DNA from 3 places in the Streptomyces sp. NPDC005393 genome. Region 3 is predicted to be linked to each of the others. Evidence: riboswitches for the same ligand, from Rfam matches in the RefSeq annotation. Region 3 holds a riboswitch; each other region holds the start of a gene.

Region 1 (6,078 bases), on a different contig from region 3:
CATGCCGCTGCATGTGCCCCCGGCCCCCGCGCCCGCCCTGCGCAGCGTCCTCACGGCCCTTGGCTCCCCCACCGCCGTCCGCGAGGCCCGCACTCCCGAACTTTCCACCCTGCCCGGCCCCTTCGAACCCGAACTCCCGCTCCCCGTCCATGTGATGGACGAGATCACCACCCCCGCGGGCCCCCCACGGACCCGGCTCACCGGATGGCGGTTCCTGATCCGCGACGGCGACCGCACGGTGGCCGCGGCGGAGGCGATGCTCACCGCCGACGGCTGGGCCTTCTCGCACTTCTCCGAGGGCCCGTACGTCGGATCGGCCGAACTGGCCCTGCGTCAGGCCGAGTCACTGCCCTCGGCGTACCAGCCGCGGCTGCTGTCCATCCCCGAGCTCTACATGGTCACGCTCTGGCTGCACGGCGACACCGCCGCGGACGCCGCCGAGGGCGGTCTGGGCGCCGGCGACCTGCTGGTGCCGCTCGCCCCGGCCCCGCCCGGTATCGCCGCCCACCGGGCACACCCCGCAACGGATCTGCTGCCCGTGCTCACCCTCCGGCTGACCCCGGCTCCCTTGCTTGGCTCACCTGCCTGACCTGCTCTTTCATCACGGCCGAAGCGCCCCGTGACCACCGGGTCACGGGGCGCTTCGGCGCATCCTGGTAACAGTCCCGCCGGGATGAACCGTCCGGACGGGTGATGCGTCATTATCTAGCGAGACCGGTGCCACGAAATCCCTGCGGAATCAGACCCGTAGGGCAACACTGGGAGCCAACCGACCAACTCACCACGGGGGGCGGCCATGAAAGCCGCAGCGAGCCGCAGGACAATCACCACTCCGCAGCGAAAGAACCCTGCCATGTGCCAGCACCAACCACCCTGTCCGTCAGCCGAATCCGCCGACCGGGAGGCCGCCCATCTCGTGGCGCACCACCCGGAGCAGGGCTGGAGCCTGCTGTGCAACGGTGTCCTGCTCTTCGAGGACACCGGTGAGCTGCTGCCGGACGGGCGCGTCATCGCACCGTGCCGGCCGCTGGGTTCCGAGCACATCGCGACCGCCGCCTAGCTTCGACACGTGGGCGGCACCACACACAGGGGCCGGCCCGGCGCATCGCCGAACCGGCCCCGCTGACGAGGTCGCAGACCCCCCGTCAGCCCTCGTAGGACTCCAGCGGCGGGCAGGAGCAGACGAGGTTACGGTCCCCGAAGGCCCCGTCGATCCGCCGTACCGGCGGCCAGTACTTGTCGGCAGCGACGACCCCGGCCGGGAAGACCGCTTCCTCCCGGGTGTACGGGTGGTGCCACTCCCCGCCCAGCGACGCGGCCGTATGCGGCGCGTTCCGCAGCGGGTTGTCCTCCTTGGCCCACTCCCCCGAGCCGACCTTCTCGATCTCCGCGCGGATGGCGATCAGCGCCTCGCAGAACCGGTCCAGCTCCGCCAGGTCCTCGCTCTCCGTCGGCTCGATCATCAGCGTCCCGGCGACCGGGAACGACATCGTCGGCGCGTGGAAGCCGTAGTCGATCAGTCGCTTGGCCACATCGTCGACGGTCACCCCGGTCGCCTTGGTGAGCGGCCGCAGATCGACGATGCACTCATGGGCCACCAGACCGCCGGGGCCGGTGTAGAGCACCGGGTAGTGCGGCTCCAGCCGCTTGGCGATGTAGTTGGCGGAGAGCACCGCGACCTGGGTCGCGCGGCGCAGCCCCTCGGCGCCCATCAGCCGGATGTACGCCCAGGAGATCGGCAGGATCCCCGCGGAGCCCCACGGCGCGGCCGAGACCGGGCCGACGCCGGTGGCCGGACCCGCGGCGGGCTGCAGCGGATGGTTGGGGAGGTAGGGGGCCAGATGTTCGCGCACCGCGACCGGGCCGACGCCGGGGCCGCCGCCGCCGTGCGGGATGCAGAAGGTCTTGTGCAGATTCAGATGCGAGACATCGCCGCCGAACCGGCCCGGCTCGGCGAGCCCGACCAGCGCGTTGAGGTTGGCGCCGTCCACGTACACCTGGCCGCCCGCGTCGTGCACCGCCGCGCAGACCTCGGTGATGTGCTCCTCGAACACCCCGTGCGTGGAGGGGTAGGTGACCATGAGGACGGCCAGCTCGTCGCCGTACTGCTCGATCTTGGCGCGCAGATCGTCGGTGTCCACCTCGCCGTCCTCGCCGGTCTTGACCACGACGACCTTCATGCCGGCCATCACGGCGCTGGCCGCGTTGGTGCCGTGCGCGGAGGACGGGATCAGACAGACGGTGCGCCGGCTGTCCCCGTTGGCCCGGTGGTACGCCCGCACGGCCAGCAGCCCGGACAGCTCGCCCTGCGATCCGGCGTTCGGCTGGAGGGAGACCTTGTCGTAGCCGGTGACCTCGGCCAGCCGCTCCTCCAGCTCGCGGATCAGCGTCAGGTAGCCATGGGCCTGCTCGACCGGCACGAAGGGGTGCAGCGCGCCGAACTCGGGCCAGGTGACCGGCTCCATCTCGGTGGTGGCGTTGAGCTTCATGGTGCAGGAGCCGAGCGGGATCATGCCCCGGTCCAGGGCGTAGTCCCGGTCGGCCAGGCGCCGCAGATAGCGCAGCATCGCGGTCTCGGAGCGGTGCTGGTGGAAGACCGGGTGGCTCAGATACGCGTCGGTGCGCAGCAGACCCGCGGGCAGCGCCTCGCCCGCCGTGGCATCGAGCTCGTCGATACCGGGGACGCCGGGGCCGTCGCCGGCTCCGCCGTCCACGCCGAAGGCGGACCATACGGCGGCGAGCTGGGCGCGTCCGGTGGTCTCGTCACAGGCGATGCCGACGTGGTCGGCGTCGGTGAGCCGCAGGTTGACCCCGGCCTCACGGGCCGCGGCGACGACCACGGCGGCGCGGCCGGGCACCCGCGCGGTGAGGGTGTCGAAGAACGCGTCGTGCACGAGCTCGACACCGCCCGCCCGCAGCCCCTCGGCGAGGACGGCGGCGTAGCGGTGGGTGCGGCGGGCGATGGCCGCGAGCCCGTCGGGGCCGTGGTAGACCGCGTACATCCCGGCCATCACGGCCAGCAGGACCTGGGCGGTGCAGATGTTGCTGGTGGCCTTCTCCCGGCGGATGTGCTGCTCACGGGTCTGCAGCGCGAGCCGGTACGCCTTGTCGCCGTCGGCGTCCACGGAGACGCCGACGAGCCGGCCGGGCAGGTTGCGCGCGAACGACTCCCGTACGGCCATGAAGCCGGCGTGCGGGCCGCCGAAGCCCATCGGCACGCCGAACCGCTGGCTGCTGCCGACCGCGATGTCCGCGCCCAGCTCGCCGGGCGGGGTCAGCAGGGTGAGCGCGAGCAGATCGGCGGCGACGGTGACGATCGCCCCGAGCTCATGGGCCCGCTCGATGACGGGGCGCGGGTCGCGCACCGCGCCGGAGGCGCCCGGGTACTGGAGCAGCACGCCGAACACGCCGCGCTCGGCGGCCTCGTCCGGGATGCCGTCGGTCAGGTCGGCGACGACCACCTCGACACCGGCCGGCTCGGCGCGGGTCTGGATGACCGCGATGGTCTGCGGCAGACAGTCGGCGTCAACCAGGAAGACGCCCTCCTTGACCTTGCCGGCGCGCCGCGAGAGCGCCATGGCCTCGGCGGCGGCCGTGCCCTCGTCGAGCAGCGAGGAACCGGCGGTGGGCAGCCCGGTCAGGTCGGCGACGACGGTCTGGAAGTTCAGCAGGGCTTCCAGCCGGCCCTGGGAGATCTCCGGCTGATAGGGCGTGTACGCCGTGTACCAGGCGGGGTTCTCCATGACGTTGCGCAGGATCACCGGCGGGGTGAAGGTGCCGTAGTAGCCGAGGCCGATCATCGACGGCAGCACCTGATTGCGATCGGCGAGACCGCGCAGCTCGGCGAGGACCTCGGCCTCGCTGCGGGCCGGGGGCAGGCGCAGCGCCCCGGCGCTCTTTATGACGTCCGGCACGGCGGCCTCGGTCAGCTCGTCGAGCGAGCCGAAGCCGACCTGGGCGAGCATCTTGGCCTGCGCCTCACTGTCGGGACCGATATGGCGCTGCTCGAACGGAGTACAGCGCTCCAGGTCGGAGAGTGAGATGCGGTTGGCGGTCATCTGCGGGGGCCTCCTGGTCTGTAACGACCGGCGAGGGGCACCGCGGCGCGGGTGCCCGGACGGCCTCCCCCTCTGTCATCTCAACCTGAGAGCTTCACCGGTCCCCGTGCCGCGGACCGGCTTTCACCGTCGGTGAGGAGGGGTTCGGGAGCCGTACTCGCCCGTGGCCCACCCTGCTTTCCAGAGTGACCTCGCCCGCGCGGTACGTGTGCCTGAGAGATTCCGGGGAGGATTTGCTCCTTCGGCGCCTCCGACAGCGTCGGCGGAGGACTCTCCCGCACGGGGTCTGCAGCCACAGTCAGCGTACCAGCGCATCTGTCGCCGGGGCTGGTCACCGACCGCTCGAGTGGCCGTGCGCGGCGATGTGGCTTTTTGTAGGTATCACTGGAGAATTGCCACCCTGTGGGAGAGAGCGTGCAGACCGATATCGACCCGCGGACCCTGATCGGCCGCAAGGCATTCGACCGCGAGGGCGCCAAGATCGGCACCGTGGACGAGGTCTATCTCGACGACGCGACCGGCGAGCCCGAATGGGCGGCGGTACGCACCGGACTGTTCAGCCGGGACGTCTTCGTACCGCTCGAACCGAGCGAGGTCGTCGGCGACACGCTCCGGGTGCCGTACGACCGGGCACTGATCAAGGACGCGCCGGACTTCGGGGTCGGCCGCCATCTCTCTCCCGAGCAGGAGCTGCAGCTGTACCACCACTACGGGCTCGATGTGACCGGCGGCTGACCCCCGCCGACGCCTGCTTCCCGCTCCGCGGGCCGTACCAGCGGCAGCGGCTCGCCCGGCTCCAGCGCCGGGTCGTCGACGGGGAAGGTGCGCACCCGCCCCGGCTCCGACCAGGGTTCCTCGAACCGCACGGTCACCCGGCCCACCCCGCTCCCCTGCACCCAGCCCGCCCCGAACTCCGCATGCCGCACATCGGACCCCGGCAGCCAGCGCCGCGACTTCCCGGCGCCCTCAGCGGCCCCTTGCGCGCCCGCACCCGCGGGCTCGGGCATTTCGGCGCCCGAGGCCCGCTCCGCCTCCTCCAGGGCGTCGTGGGCGGCCTGCGCGGCCTGTGCGAAGAGATCCTCCTGGGTGAAGTCCGCGAGACCGCTCACGCCCACCCCCAGCAGCCGCACCCCCGCCGTGGTGTCCACGCCCTCGATCAGCCGCGCCGCGGCCTCCCGCACCACCCCCGGGTCGTCCGTGGGCCCGCGCAGGGTCTCCGACCGGGTGAGCGTCGAGAAGTCGTACCGCCGCACCTTGAGCACGACCGTGCGCCCCGAGCGGCCCGCGGCGCGCAGCCGCTGGACACAGCGGTCGGCGAGCCGCGCGACCTCCAGCTGCACCCGGGTGCGGTCGGTCAGGTCCACGTCGAAGGTGTCCTCCACGGATACGGATTTGGTGTCCCGCTCGGCGACCACGGGCCGCTCGTCCCGGCCGCTCGCCATCAGATGCAGCGACGCCCCGTGGGCCCGTCCCAGCAGCCGCACCAGCTCCGCCTCGCCCGCCTCCCGGGTCTCGGCCACGGTGTGGATCCCGGCCCGGCGCAGCGCCTCCGCCGTGGCGGGGCCGACGCCCGGAAGCGTACGCACCGGCAGGGGGTCGAGCAGCTCCCGCTCCGTCCCGGGCTCGATGATCACGAGGCCGTCGGGCTTGGCCTCCTCCGAGGCGATCTTGGCGAGCATCTTGGATCCGGCGAGCCCTACGGAGCCGGTCAGCCCGGTCGCCGCCCGGATATCGGCCCGCAGCCGCTCCCCCACGGCGCGCGCCGCCCGCGCGCTGGGCTCGGTGCCGCCCGCCTCCAGATCCACGAACGCCTCGTCCAGGCTCAGCGGCTCCACCAGCGGCGACAGGGTGTGCAGCAGGGCCATGACCACATCGCTCACCTGGCGGTAGAGGGTGAAGCGGGGGGTCAGATACGCCGCGTTCGGACACAGGCGGCGGGCCTGGGCCATCGCCATGGCCGAGTGGACCCCGAACACCCGCGCCTCGTACGAGGCCGTGGAGACGACGCCACGCGGCCCGA
Region 2 (6,078 bases), on a different contig from region 3:
CGACCAGGACGAGGTGGACGTCGGTGCCGCCGGAGAGGACGGAGACGCCGGCCTCGCGCACGTCGGGCTGGGTGAGGCGGTCGGCGAGCAGCTTCGCGCCCTCGAGCGTGCGCTCCTGGCGCTCCTTGAAGGCGGAGCTCGCGGCGATCTTGAAGGAGACCGCCTTGGCCGCGATCACATGCTCCAGCGGACCGCCCTGCTGGCCCGGGAAGACCGCCGAGTTGATCTTCTTGGCCAGGTCGGCCGTGGAGAGGATCACACCGCCGCGCGGGCCGCCCAGGGTCTTGTGGGTGGTGGTGGTCACCACATGGGCGTGCGGTACGGGCGAGGGGTGCAGCCCGGCCGCGACCAGACCCGCGAAGTGGGCCATGTCGACCATGAGGTACGCGCCGACCTCGTCCGCGATCCGGCGGAAGGCCGCGAAGTCGAGCTGGCGCGGGTAGGCGGACCAGCCCGCGATCACGAGCTTGGGGCGGTGCTCCTTGGCGAGGCGCTCGACCTCGTCCATGTCGACCAGACCGGTCTCGGCGTCCACGTGGTAGGGGACCACGTCGTAGAGCTTGCCGGAGAAGTTGATCTTCATGCCATGGGTCAGATGGCCGCCGTGCGCCAGGCTCAGACCCAGGATGGTGTCGCCGGGGGAGAGCAGCGCGAACATCGCGGCCGCGTTGGCCTGGGCGCCCGAGTGCGGCTGGACATTGGCGGCCTCGGCGCCGAAGAGCTCCTTGACCCGGTCGATGGCGATCTGCTCGACCACATCGACATGCTCACAGCCGCCGTAGTACCGGCGGCCGGGGTAGCCCTCGGCGTACTTGTTGGTGAGGACCGAGCCCTGGGCCTCCATGACGGCCGCCGGAGCGAAGTTCTCCGAGGCGATCATCTCCAGGGTGGACTGCTGGCGGTGGAGTTCGGCGTCGACGGCGGCGGCGACATCCGGGTCGAGCTCGTGCAGGGAGCTGTTGAGAAGCGACATCAGGGTCCCGATCGAAGAGGAGGGTCAGTTTCCGGCGAAGGTGGTGTACTCGTCGGCGGAGAGTAGGTCCTCCGGCTCGTCCGTCACCCTCACCCTGAACAGCCAGCCGCCCTCGAAGGGGGCGGAATTCACCAGCGCCGGGTCGTTCACCACGTCCTCGTTGATCTCGGTGACCTCGCCGGAGACGGGCGCGTACAGGTCGCTGACCGACTTCGTGGACTCCAGCTCACCGCAGGTCTCACCGGCGGCGACGGCGGAACCGACATCCGGGAGCTGGACATAGACGACATCGCCGAGCGCGTTGGCCGCGTATTCGGTGATGCCGATGGTCGACACGCCGTCCTCGTCGGCGGCCGACAGCCACTCGTGCTCCTTGCTGTAGCGCAGCTGCTGGGGGTTGCTCATGGTCCGATTCTCCTGGATACGGGGGAGTGCTTGGGAAACGGGTCTTGACTGGTGGGACGGGGTGGAATGCGGCGCCGCGATGCCGCGGGCACCGCGGGGCTCAGCGCCCGCGCCGGTAGAAGGGGAGCGCGACGACCTCGTACGGCTCCTGGGTACCGCGGATGTCCACCGACACACCGTCGGTGCCGGGCCCCGCGTGCTCCGCGTCGACGTACGCCATCGCGATCGGCTTGCCCAGCGTCGGGGAGGGCGCACCCGAGGTGACCTGGCCGATCCGCGAGCCGTCCGCCGCTACGACGGCGTATCCGGCGCGCGGCACCCGGCGGCCGGCCGCGATCAGGCCCACCAGCGCGCGCGGCGGCCGGCTCTCCGCCTGGCGCGCCGCGGCCTCCAGCGCCTGGCGCCCGACGAAGTCACCGGCCTTCTCGAACTTCACCACCCGGCCGAGCCCCGCGTCGAAGGGCGTCGTGTCGGTGGACAGCTCATGCCCGTACAGCGGCATCCCGGCCTCCAGCCGCAGCGTGTCCCGGCAGGACAGACCGCAGGGAACCAGACCCACCGGAGCCCCCACCTCCGTCAGCGCCTGCCAGACCCGCTCGGCGTCGTCCGGCGCGACGAACAGCTCGAAGCCGTCCTCGCCCGTGTAGCCGGTGCGGGCGATCAGCGCGGAGACGCCCGCGACGGTGCCCGGGAGCCCCGCGTAGTACTTCAGGCCGTCGAGATCGGCGTCGGTGAGGCTCTTCAGGATCCCCGGGGACTCGGGCCCCTGGACGGCGATCAGCGCGTAGGCGTCGCGGTCGTCCCGTACGGCCGTCTCGAAGCCGGTGGCGCGCTCGGTCAGCGCGTCCAGCACCACCTGGGCGTTGGAGGCGTTGGCCACGACCAGGAACTCCTGCTCGGCGAGGCGGTAGACGATCAGGTCGTCGAGGATGCCGCCCTCGATGTCGCAGATCATGGTGTAGCGGGCGCGGCCCACGGCCAGCGCCGAGAGATGACCGACCAGGGCGTAGTCCAGGGCCTCGGCCGCCTGGGGCCCGGTGAGAGTGATCTCACCCATGTGGGAGAGGTCGAAGAGCCCGGCGCGGGTGCGCACCGCGGTGTGCTCGTCGCGCTCGCTGCCGTAGCGCAGCGGCATGTCCCAGCCGGCGAAGTCGGTAATGGTGGCGCCGAGCGCACGGTGGGTCGCGTCCAGCGCGGTACGGCGTGGCGTGGGCGGGGCGTCGGACATGATTCACAGCTCCCAGGATCAGGATTGCGGCGACGACAGGGACGGTCCTCCCCATCTGTCATCGGAACCTGAGAGGTTCGCCGTGACTCCCCTCACAACAAGAGGGCCTTCGGCTTGCACCTTGGGTGGAGCCACACCAGCGGCTCGCTTTTCAGATCTGCCTCGCCCGCGCGGTATTCGGGCCTGAGAGATTCAAGGGAGGACTTGCTCCTTCGGCGCCCCGGACGCCCGGCACGGCTGCCGGTGACCAAGGACTCTCCCGCGCGGATTCAAGCGGCCGGTATGGAGTTGCGCGCACATCATCGCACGTATGGGCGAGAAGGGAAGCCCCGCAATGTGACCAGGACCGCGAGCGAGCGCCTTGATGGACATTACCTTTTCTTGACACTCTTCGGGTACGAGCCGCAGTGACCGACCTGGGAGGACGATCACGGTGCAGGGGCAGGGAACATATGCGACGACCCATGGACCCCTGCCCGCGCGGCGGGGTGAGGCGCCGGCCGCCGACACGCTCCGGCCGGGGCGCAGAGCCGCCGTGCACGACCTGCGCGCCGCCGCGGGACCGCGCGAGCTGCGCTACCCGGCGCGGGATGTGCTGGTCGCCTCCGGGCTGCCGGGCAGCGGCAAGACCACTCTGATCAACCGGGCGGTGCCGGTCCTGGACCACGGCGGCGCCGCCGTCATACGAGTCGACTCACAGGACACCCGCGCGTCATGGGAGGGCCGGCTGCCCCGCTGGCTGCCGTACGCGCTGTACCGCCCGCTGGTCCGGTGCGCGCACTACGCGGGCCTGCGCCGTGCGCTGCGCTCGGGCGCGAGCGTGGTCGTGCACGACTGCGGCTCGCTGGCGTGGGTCCGCCGCTGGCTGGCACGGGACGCGCGGCGCAGCGGCCGCCGGCTCCATATGGTGCTGCTGGACGTGGAGCCGGCGGTGGCGCTTCAGGGGCAGGCCGCACGGGGCCGCGGCGTCTCGGGCTACGCCTTCGGACGGCATCGGCGCGCGGTGCGCCGGCTGGTCTCGCGGGTGGAGGCCGGTCGGCCGCCCGAGGGCTGCGCCTCCGCGGTGCTGCTGGACCGGTCGACCGCGAACGCGTTGCGTGGTATCTCCTTCGAGTGACGTGGGTGCTACGCCAAATTGGGCGCTACGCCAAAGGGGCGCGCCGCCGTGGAGCCTCGTGGGGGCACCTCCCAGCGGTAGCTGGGGGCGAGCCGATTGGGGCGCGCCGGTGTCGAGCCTCGGGTCGGACCTCCGGCTGGGGGCGAGCCGGTGGGGCGCGCCGGTGTCGAAGGAGAGAGCGAGCGCAGGCCGGGAGGGCTCCCATCGTTGTGGGGTGCCCCCGGCTCCGTGGCGAGTGAGCCGAAGGGGCGCGCCGCTGTCGAAAGGGAGAGCGCGCGGAGGCCGCGAGGAACGAGTGGCCGAGCACGGTCGACCGTCGACAGTGGCTTGAGCGCCCCGGAGGCGAACCGAGCCCTGAAAAAAAGGGGGGCCGAGCACGGTCGACTGTCGACAGTGGCTCGAGCGCCCCGGAGGCGAACCGAGCCCTGACAAAGGGCGTTAAGGTGCTGGTGAAGGCCGGACGAGATGGTGGTTGGACGAACATGAGTTTCCCGGAGCAGCCCGGTATGACATCGGCTCACGGTGGATTCCCCGACAGCGCTTATCCCGCGTTCCCGGGCAATGAGCTCGAAGAGGTGCTCGCCGCCTCGGTCGAGGTCCCGGGGGCCGGGGCGCGCATCGTCGAGACGCTTGCCCGCAGCCATATCTGGGTTCCGCTGCCGAACGGCGGGGGCCCCGACAGCCCGAGCCTCGATCTGCCCACCATGGAGATCGACGGCGCCGCGTATGTTCCGGTGTTCAGCTCCCAGCAGCAGTTTCTGCAAGTCGTCGGCGCCCATATGCCGTTCACCATCGCCCCGGCCGTCGAGTTCGCCCGCGGCCTGCCGCCCAAACTCGGCATCGCGGTGAACCCCGGTGGTGCGGTTGGCGTACCGCTTCCGCCCCCCGCTGTCGCGCGGCTGTGCCGCGCCGGGCGTACGGAACTCGACGGATCGGCCACCGGCGGCCGGGTGCGGCTCTTCGAGCCCGACTGGCAGGACGAGCCGGTCGACTTCCTGGCCGCCGCCGGGATCGAGTTCGCCAAGGAGACCGGGGTGCGGACCGCCCGGCGCGCCCTGGCCAGCGTCGAGGGCGACGCGCCCGCGCTCTTCGTCGGCGTCGAGCTCGATGCGCCCGGCCCGGACGGCCAGGCCTTCGCGGTGGAAGCGCTGGGCCGCGCGCTCGGCTCGGTGCCGTTGCCGTGGCCGGTGCAGCTCGTTCTGCTGGACGTCGCCCAGGACCCGGTCGCGGACTGGATGCTCGAGCGCGTGCGGCCGTTCTACGACCGTGACCTCTGACTCACCCCAGGGCCCGCTGCGGGGGCCCGTAAGCTGGTTTGATGACCAGGCGGGGCGTGACGACGCGCCTCGGTGAGGTGTGGGCAAGGCCGAGAGAGGGGCGGACCCAGGTGAGCGCGGGCGCGGATTGGGGGGCTGCGGCCGGTCAGGTGGAGCGGATGCTGCAGCAGGTCGCTCCCGGCCGGTACGACGCCTACGAGGCGCTGCTGCACGCCCTCGCCGAGGGCGAGGTCTGGATGCTGCTGTGGCACGGTGCGCCCGGCTCGTCCGACGCCCAGTACGGAAACATGGACGTGGGCGGCCTTGGTTACGCCCCGTGTGTGACCTCCGCCCAGGAACTCGCCGCGAGTGGCTGGAATCGTGCGCACGAGGTGGTGGACGGACGCCGGATCGCCGCCTCGCTCTACCGCGACCGCTACGGCCTGTGGCTCAACCCGCACGCGCCCGGCGGCGGGGTGGGCATCCCCTGGCTCGACCTGCGCCGGATCGCCGGCGGTCTGGACCGGCTGCCCGCCGGACCGCTGAAGCTGACCGAGCCCGCCATCGACATCCCCCAGTTCTACGCCCTGTTGGGGCAGAACGCGCACCGCACCGCCGTGGTGCGCTCCTTGCGGCGCGCCTGGGTGCAGCCCGCGCTGGGCGCCCCGTACCTGGCCATCGGTCTGGATCTGTACGACACCAGCGGGCCGGCCGTGCAGTCCGTGCGGGTGATGATGGAGCAGTCGATCGCCGCGGTCCCGGACGGGCTGCCGGTCTCCACGGTCGCGCTCTCGGACGAGTACGACCCGGTCGCGATGTGGATGCGGGCCGGCGCCCGCCCGTTCTTCGACCGCGACGCCTACGGCACCGCCCCCGCCGCGCCGCCGTCCTACGGCTACGGCTATCCGCCGCCGCGCCACGCGTACTGATCCACCGCGAAGCGGCTGAAACCGTCCCCTCGGGGCGCATGTTACTGCTGCGTTCTCGTGTCGCGACTGTCCGTATAACGGAACACCCGTCCTCACATCACGGTTAAGCATCCATTGCCCGGGAGCACTGGCGGGTGATCACAAACGCGATGAAGACTCCCGCTCCAAGG
Region 3 (6,078 bases):
CAGGCCGCACGGGACCAGGCCGTGCTCCGCGCCCGCTGCGCTGACGGACCGCCAGAGGGCCACCGCGTCCTCGGGGCGGCAGTAGATCTCGAACCCGTCCTCGCCGGTGTAGCCGGTGCGCGCGAGCAGCACCTCGCGGTCCGCCAGCCGCGCCCGGTCGATCGCGTAGTACTTCAGCGACGGCACGTCGACGTCGGCCAGTTGGCCGACGATCGACGGCGACTTCGGGCCCTGGACCGCGACCAGCGCCCACTCGCTGGACGCGTCCCGGATCGTGGCGACGTAGCCGTCGATCCGGTCACGCAGGCAGGAGAGCACGACCAGCGCGTTGCCGGCGTTGGCCACGACGAGGTACCTCTCCTCGGCCAGGCGGTAGACGACGAGGTCGTCGAGCACTCCGCCGGTCTCGTGGACCAGCATGGAATAGCGCGCGCGGCCGACGGCGATCTTCGACGGCTCCCCGACCAGGGCGTGGTCGAGGGCCCGGCCCACCTCGGGACCGGACAGTTCGATCTCACCCATGTGGGTGAGGTCGAAGACTCCGGCGGCGGTCCGTACGGCGTGATGCTCGGCCAGCTCGGAGGTGTAGCGCAGTGGCATGGCCCAGCCGGCGAAGTCGGTGAACGACGCACCGAGTTCCACGTGGATGTCGTGCAGGGGTGTCTTCCTCGACATGGTGGTCCCTCTCGGACAGTGACCGGTCGGGTCAGGACTCGAACGACTCGGGAGGCGGGCAAGCGCAGACCAGGTTCCGGTCGCCGTGCGCCTGGTCAATCCGGCCAACCGGCGGCCAGTACTTGTCCGGCGTGACGCCCGCCGGGAAGGCGGCCCGCTCGCGGGAGTAGGCTCGGGTCCACTCGCCGGCGATCGCGGCGGCGGTGTGCGGTGCCCGTCGCAGCGGGCTCTCCTCGAGGGTCCAGACGGCCTTGGCCACCAGGTCGATCTCCGCGCGGATCGCGATCATGGCCTCGCAGAAGCGGTCCAGCTCCTGCAGGCTCTCGCTCTCCGTCGGCTCGACCATCAGCGTCCCGGCGACCGGGAAGCTCATCGTCGGTGCGTGGAAGCCGTAGTCGATGAGCCGCTTGGCGATGTCGTCGACCGTCACACCCGTGGCGGCGGTGATCGGGCGTACGTCGAGGATGGACTCGTGCGCGACGAGGTCGTCCTCCCCGGCGTACAGGACCGGGAAGTGCGGCGCGAGCCGACGGGCGACGTAGTTGGCGCTCAGCACGGCAGTTTGGGTCGCCTCGGTCAGCCCCTCGGCGCCCATCATCCGGATGTAGGCCCACGGGATCGGCAGGATGCCGGCGCTGCCGAACGGTGCGGCGCTCACCGCCCCGATCCCGTCGCGGCGCTCCGTGTCGGGGTGCAGCGGGTGGGTGGGCAGGTACGGCGCGAGGTGCGCGCGCACGGCGACCGGGCCGACGCCCGGCCCGCCGCCGCCGTGCGGGATGCAGAACGTCTTGTGGAGGTTGAGGTGTGACACGTCGCCGCCGAATTCACCGGGCTTGGCGACCCCGAGCAGCGCGTTGAGGTTGGCGCCGTCGACGTACACCTGTCCGCCGTACTCGTGCACCAGCTCGCACAGCCGGGTGATGCTCTCCTCGTAGACGCCGTGCGTCGAGGGGTAGGTCACCATGATCGCGGCCAGGTCGTCGGCGTGCTTCGCGCACTTGGCCTCGAGGTCGTCGAGGTCGACCGTGCCGTCGGGCCGTGACGCCACCACGGCGACGCGCATGCCGGCCAGGGCGGCCGAGGCGGCGTTGGTGCCGTGCGCGCTTGCCGGGATCAGGCATACGTCGCGTCCGGCCTGGCCGTTGCTCCGGTGGTAGGCGCGGATCGCCAGCAGGCCCGCGAGCTCGCCCTGCGATCCGGCGTTGGGCTGGATGGAGACCTTGGCGTAGCCGGTGACCTCGGCCAGCCAGGTCTCGAGCTGCTCCGTCAGGGCCATGTACCCGGCCGCGTCCGTGATGGCCGCGAACGGGTGCAGGTCGGCGAACCCGGGCCAGCTGACCGGCTCCATCTCTGTGGTCGCGTTGAGCTTCATCGTGCAGGACCCGAGCGGGATCATGCCGCGGTCCAGCGCGAAGTCCCGGTCGGCGAGCTTGCGCAGGTAGCGCAGCATCGAGGTCTCGGAGCGGTGCTGGTGGAAGACCGGGTGGGTGAGGAAGGGGGAGGTGCGGCGCAGCCCCGACGGCAGCGCCGCCGGGGCGCCGGCCGCCAGCCCGTCCAGGCCGTCGCCGGCCCAGCCGAAGGCGTCGAGTACGAGGCGGACGTGGTCCTCCGTGGTGGCCTCGGAGCAGGAGACGCCGACGTGGTCGCCGTCCACCAGCCGCACCCGCAGGCCCTTGTCGTGCGCGGCCGCGACGACCTCCTCGGCACGGCCGGGGACCCGCACCAGCAGGGTGTCGAAGAACTCGCGGTGCACCACCGTGATCCCGCTCGCCCGCAGGCCCGCGGCGATGAGCGTGGCGTACCGGTGCGTCCGCCGGGCGATCTCGGTCAGACCGTCGGGGCCGTGGTAGACGGCGTACATCGACGCGACCACGGCGAGCAGCACCTGCGCCGTGCAGATGTTGGAGGTCGCCTTGTCGCGCCGGATGTGCTGCTCGCGGGTCTGCAGGGCGAGGCGGTACGCCGGCCGGCCGGCGTCGTCCACGGACACGCCCACGAGCCTGCCGGGCAGGTGACGTTCGAGCCCTGCGCGGACCGCGATGTAGCCGGCGTGCGGCCCGCCGTAGAACAGGGGGACACCGAACCGCTGGGACGATCCCACGACGATGTCGGCGCCGTACTCCCCCGGTGGCACGAGCAGGGTGAGCGCCAGCAGGTCGGCGGTCACGGTGACCAGCGCCCCGCGTGCCCGTGCCGCAGCGGTCACCTCGCGCAGGTCGCGGATCGCGCCCGAGCACCCGGGGTAGGACAGCACCATCCCGAAGAAGTCGTCCTCAGGCAGCGGCTTGGCGAGGTCGATCTCGATGATCTCGATGCCGACCGCGGCTGCACGCGTGCGCAGGACGTCGAGGGTCTGCGGCAGGGTGTCGCGGTCGACCAGGACGCGGGGGGAGCTCTTCTTGCCTGCGACGCGGCGCATGACCGTGACGGCCTCGGCGACCGCCGTACCCTCGTCCAGCAGCGATGCGTTGGCAGTCGGCAGCCCGGTGAGGTCGCCGACCATGGTCTGGAAATTGATCAGCGCCTCGAGTCGGCCCTGGCTGATCTCCGGCTGGTACGGCGTGTAGGCGGTGTACCACGCCGGGTCTTCCAGCACGTTGCGCCGGATCACTGCGGGCGTGGTGGTCGCGTGGTAGCCGAGGCCGATCATCGGGACGGCCGCAGTGTTCCTGCTCGCGATCTCCTGCAGCTCGGCGCGCACCTCGGCCTCGGTGGCGGCGGGGGGCAGGTTCAGGTCGGAGGTGCTCCGGATGCCGCTCGGAACGGCGGCGTCAATGAGCGCGGCCAGCGTCGGGTAGCCGACTTCGGCCAGCATCTTGGCGCGGTCGGCATCGCTGACGCCGATGTGACGGGTGGCGAACGCGCCGGACGCGGATGAGGTCATGGCGGGAGGCTCCCTGTTGGAGGCACCGCGGACGCGGCACCGTGGACGGGTGACCTCCCCGCTCTGTCATCGGTACCTGAGAGCTTCACCACCGGATCCGGCGGTTTGCACCGTGGGCGCAGGACGTGACGTCCTGTCTTTCCAGAGGAGCCTCGCCGAAGCGGTAGTTGGGCCTGAGAGATTCTGGGGAGAGTTGCTCCTTCGGCGCCTCGCCAAGGGTGGGCGAGGACTCTCCCGCCTCGGTTCGAACAGCTCGATGTTCAGTTGTCGGGCCTGGCCGAAAGGTCAGGTGGGCGTGATCAGGTCGAACACCACGGTGGCGGCAGCGACGCAGGTGATCTCGACGCAGTCATGGGCCGGGGCGGCGAGGTGTTCCGGGCTCCGAGAGACCATGCGCGAAGGTTGAACGTAGACGGGGTACAGCGAACCATGGAGACCTCCTCGAGTGTCGAGCACAGGCAGGAGCCCGTGCGGCCGAGTGAGCCTCCCCCTCTGTCATTGGCCTGAGAGCTTCGCCGCGGGAATCCGCGGCTTGCACCGTGGGCGAGGCGCGTGAGCGCCTGCTTTCCAGAGTTCGCCTCCTCTGCGCGGTAACGAGGCCTGAGAGTTTCCGGGGAGGATTTGCTCCTTCGGCGCCACGCCAACACAGAACGTGGACTCTCCCGCACAGAATCTTCAGCTCGGAGTCTTTGTTGTCCGATCCTTCGGACGGCAACTTACGGGCACCCCATGCGGCCGTCAAGTGCCCCGCGACGTAGCTGATGGCCGTCCGGTCGATAGCCCGACACTGCGGTGCAGACTGCATGGTTCTGCGTAATGATTTGTAGGAGTCCACGGAGATGTGCTGGGAGTGGCGGCCTATTTTCTGGATACGCGTTTTCTTTCCGGGAACAGCGTCCGCCGTCGGGGCACGGCTGTCGTGCACGCCGCCCCAATGCCGGCGGGCCCCCGATCACCAGGCCGTCCCCAAGGGCGGCCCAAAGACGCGCCGAGCTCCGGGTGATTGCGGCCGTGACCCGCGTAACCCTGTAGCACCTACGAGGAGATATCGATGACCTCCCCGCCCGCGACCGCGCTGGCCGAGACCATCGCGTCGCTCATGCCGCGCGCCAAGACTGAGCTCGCCGAACTGGTTGCATTCCAGTCCGTGGCCGACCCCGCCCAGTTCCCGAAGAGTGAGTGCGAGGCCGCCGCGAATTGGGTCGCCGACCTGCTCCGCGCGGAGGGGTTCAGGGACGTCGCACTGTTGGACACCCCGGACGGTACGCGTTCCGTATACGGATATCTTCCCGGCCCTGCGGATGCCCGGACCGTGCTGCTTTACGCCCACTACGATGTGCAGCCACCACTTGATGAATCCGCCTGGCTCTCGCCCCCGTTCGAGCTTGCCGAGCGCGACGGGCGCTGGTACGGGCGTGGTGCGGCCGACTGCAAGGGCGGCCTGATCATGCACATTCTCGCGCTGCGTGCGCTCAAGGCCAATGGCGGGATACCGGTCGGCGTCAAGGTTGTCGTAGAAGGTTCGGAGGAGCAGGGCACCGGAGGCCTGCAGCAGTACGCCGAGCAGCACCCGGAACTGCTTTCGGCCGACGCGATCGTCATCGGTGACGCCGGCAACTTCCGTGCCGGGCTGCCGACAGTCACCGCGACTCTGCGCGGCATGGCGTTGATGCGCGTGGAGGTGAACACTCTTGAGGGCAATCTCCACTCAGGCCAATTCGGTGGAGCCGCGCCCGACGCGCTCGCCGCGCTGATCCGCGTCCTCGACTCGCTGCGGGACGAGGACGGCTCGACGACCGTGGATGGACTGGCCGCGGACGGAACATGGGAGGGACTGCAGTACCAGGAGGAGGACTTCCGGCGGGACGCCGGGGTTCTCACAGGGGTGGCACTGACGGGTAGCGGAACGATCGCGGACCGTCTGTGGGCGCGGCCGTCCGTCACTGTGCTCGGCATCGACTGCCCGTCGGCGACCGGCGCCACTGCGTCGATTCAGGCGTCCGCACGCGCGCTGGTCAGCCTGCGGGTGCCACCAGGGACCGAAGTGGCTGGGGCGGCCACACTGCTGACCGCGCATCTCGATGCCAAGGTCCCCTGGGGTGCGCGGGTCGCGGTGGAGCAGGTTGGCCAGGGGCAGCCGTTCCAAGTGGACACCACCAGCCCGGCGTACACATCGATGGCGGAGGCCATGCGGATCGCCTACCCGGGGGAGGAGATGCAAGTCGCCGGTCAAGGCTTCTCGATCCCGCTTTGCAACACACTGGCCTCGATTTACCCGAAGGCGGAGATCCTATTGATCGGCCTTAGCGAGCCGGAGGCGCAGATCCACGCGGTGAACGAAAGCGTGTCGCCTCAAGAGCTGGAGCGGCTCTCGCTCACCGAGGCGCTGTTCCTGATCAGGTACGCGGATTCGAAGAGGAGCTGACGGCCGGCGGGCGGCAGTGGCCGTCGGCGGGGCCCCTCTTCGGGGCCCCGCCGACGAGCCGGTTGACCGGCCTGCGCAGACCGATCAATTGCTG

Evidence for each region. A riboswitch is a leader RNA that binds a small molecule or an ion and turns the genes downstream of it on or off. The one in region 3 is predicted to bind glycine.
Region 1: it holds a riboswitch for glycine, as region 3 does, so the genes downstream of both, gcvP (aminomethyl-transferring glycine dehydrogenase) here and gcvP (aminomethyl-transferring glycine dehydrogenase) in region 3, are expected to answer to the same signal.
Region 2: it holds a riboswitch for glycine, as region 3 does, so the genes downstream of both, gcvT (glycine cleavage system aminomethyltransferase GcvT) here and gcvP (aminomethyl-transferring glycine dehydrogenase) in region 3, are expected to answer to the same signal.

The regions. Positions count from the first base shown of each region.
Region 1 is NZ_JBEXFG010000055.1:9,706-15,783, reverse strand. It holds gene ABZS71_RS30770 (hypothetical protein) at 2-589, shown strand; gene ABZS71_RS30765 (DUF5999 family protein) at 854-1,060, shown strand; gene gcvP (aminomethyl-transferring glycine dehydrogenase) at 1,146-4,058, opposite strand; glycine riboswitch at 4,249-4,346, opposite strand; gene ABZS71_RS30755 (PRC-barrel domain-containing protein) at 4,473-4,793, shown strand; gene ABZS71_RS30750 (DNA polymerase IV) at 4,766-6,078, opposite strand, start outside.
Region 2 is NZ_JBEXFG010000001.1:428,312-434,389, forward strand. It holds gene glyA (serine hydroxymethyltransferase) at 1-973, opposite strand, end outside; gene gcvH (glycine cleavage system protein GcvH) at 998-1,378, opposite strand; gene gcvT (glycine cleavage system aminomethyltransferase GcvT) at 1,479-2,606, opposite strand; glycine riboswitch at 2,768-2,878, opposite strand; gene ABZS71_RS02145 (AAA family ATPase) at 3,040-3,723, shown strand; gene ABZS71_RS02150 (enhanced serine sensitivity protein SseB) at 4,230-5,000, shown strand; gene ABZS71_RS02155 (enhanced serine sensitivity protein SseB C-terminal domain-containing protein) at 5,159-5,908, shown strand.
Region 3 is NZ_JBEXFG010000003.1:69,748-75,825, forward strand. It holds gene gcvT (glycine cleavage system aminomethyltransferase GcvT) at 1-675, opposite strand, end outside; gene gcvP (aminomethyl-transferring glycine dehydrogenase) at 707-3,559, opposite strand; glycine riboswitch at 3,711-3,806, opposite strand; glycine riboswitch at 4,138-4,234, opposite strand; gene ABZS71_RS04845 (dipeptidase) at 4,611-5,984, shown strand; gene ABZS71_RS04850 (SRPBCC family protein) at 6,069-6,078, opposite strand, start outside.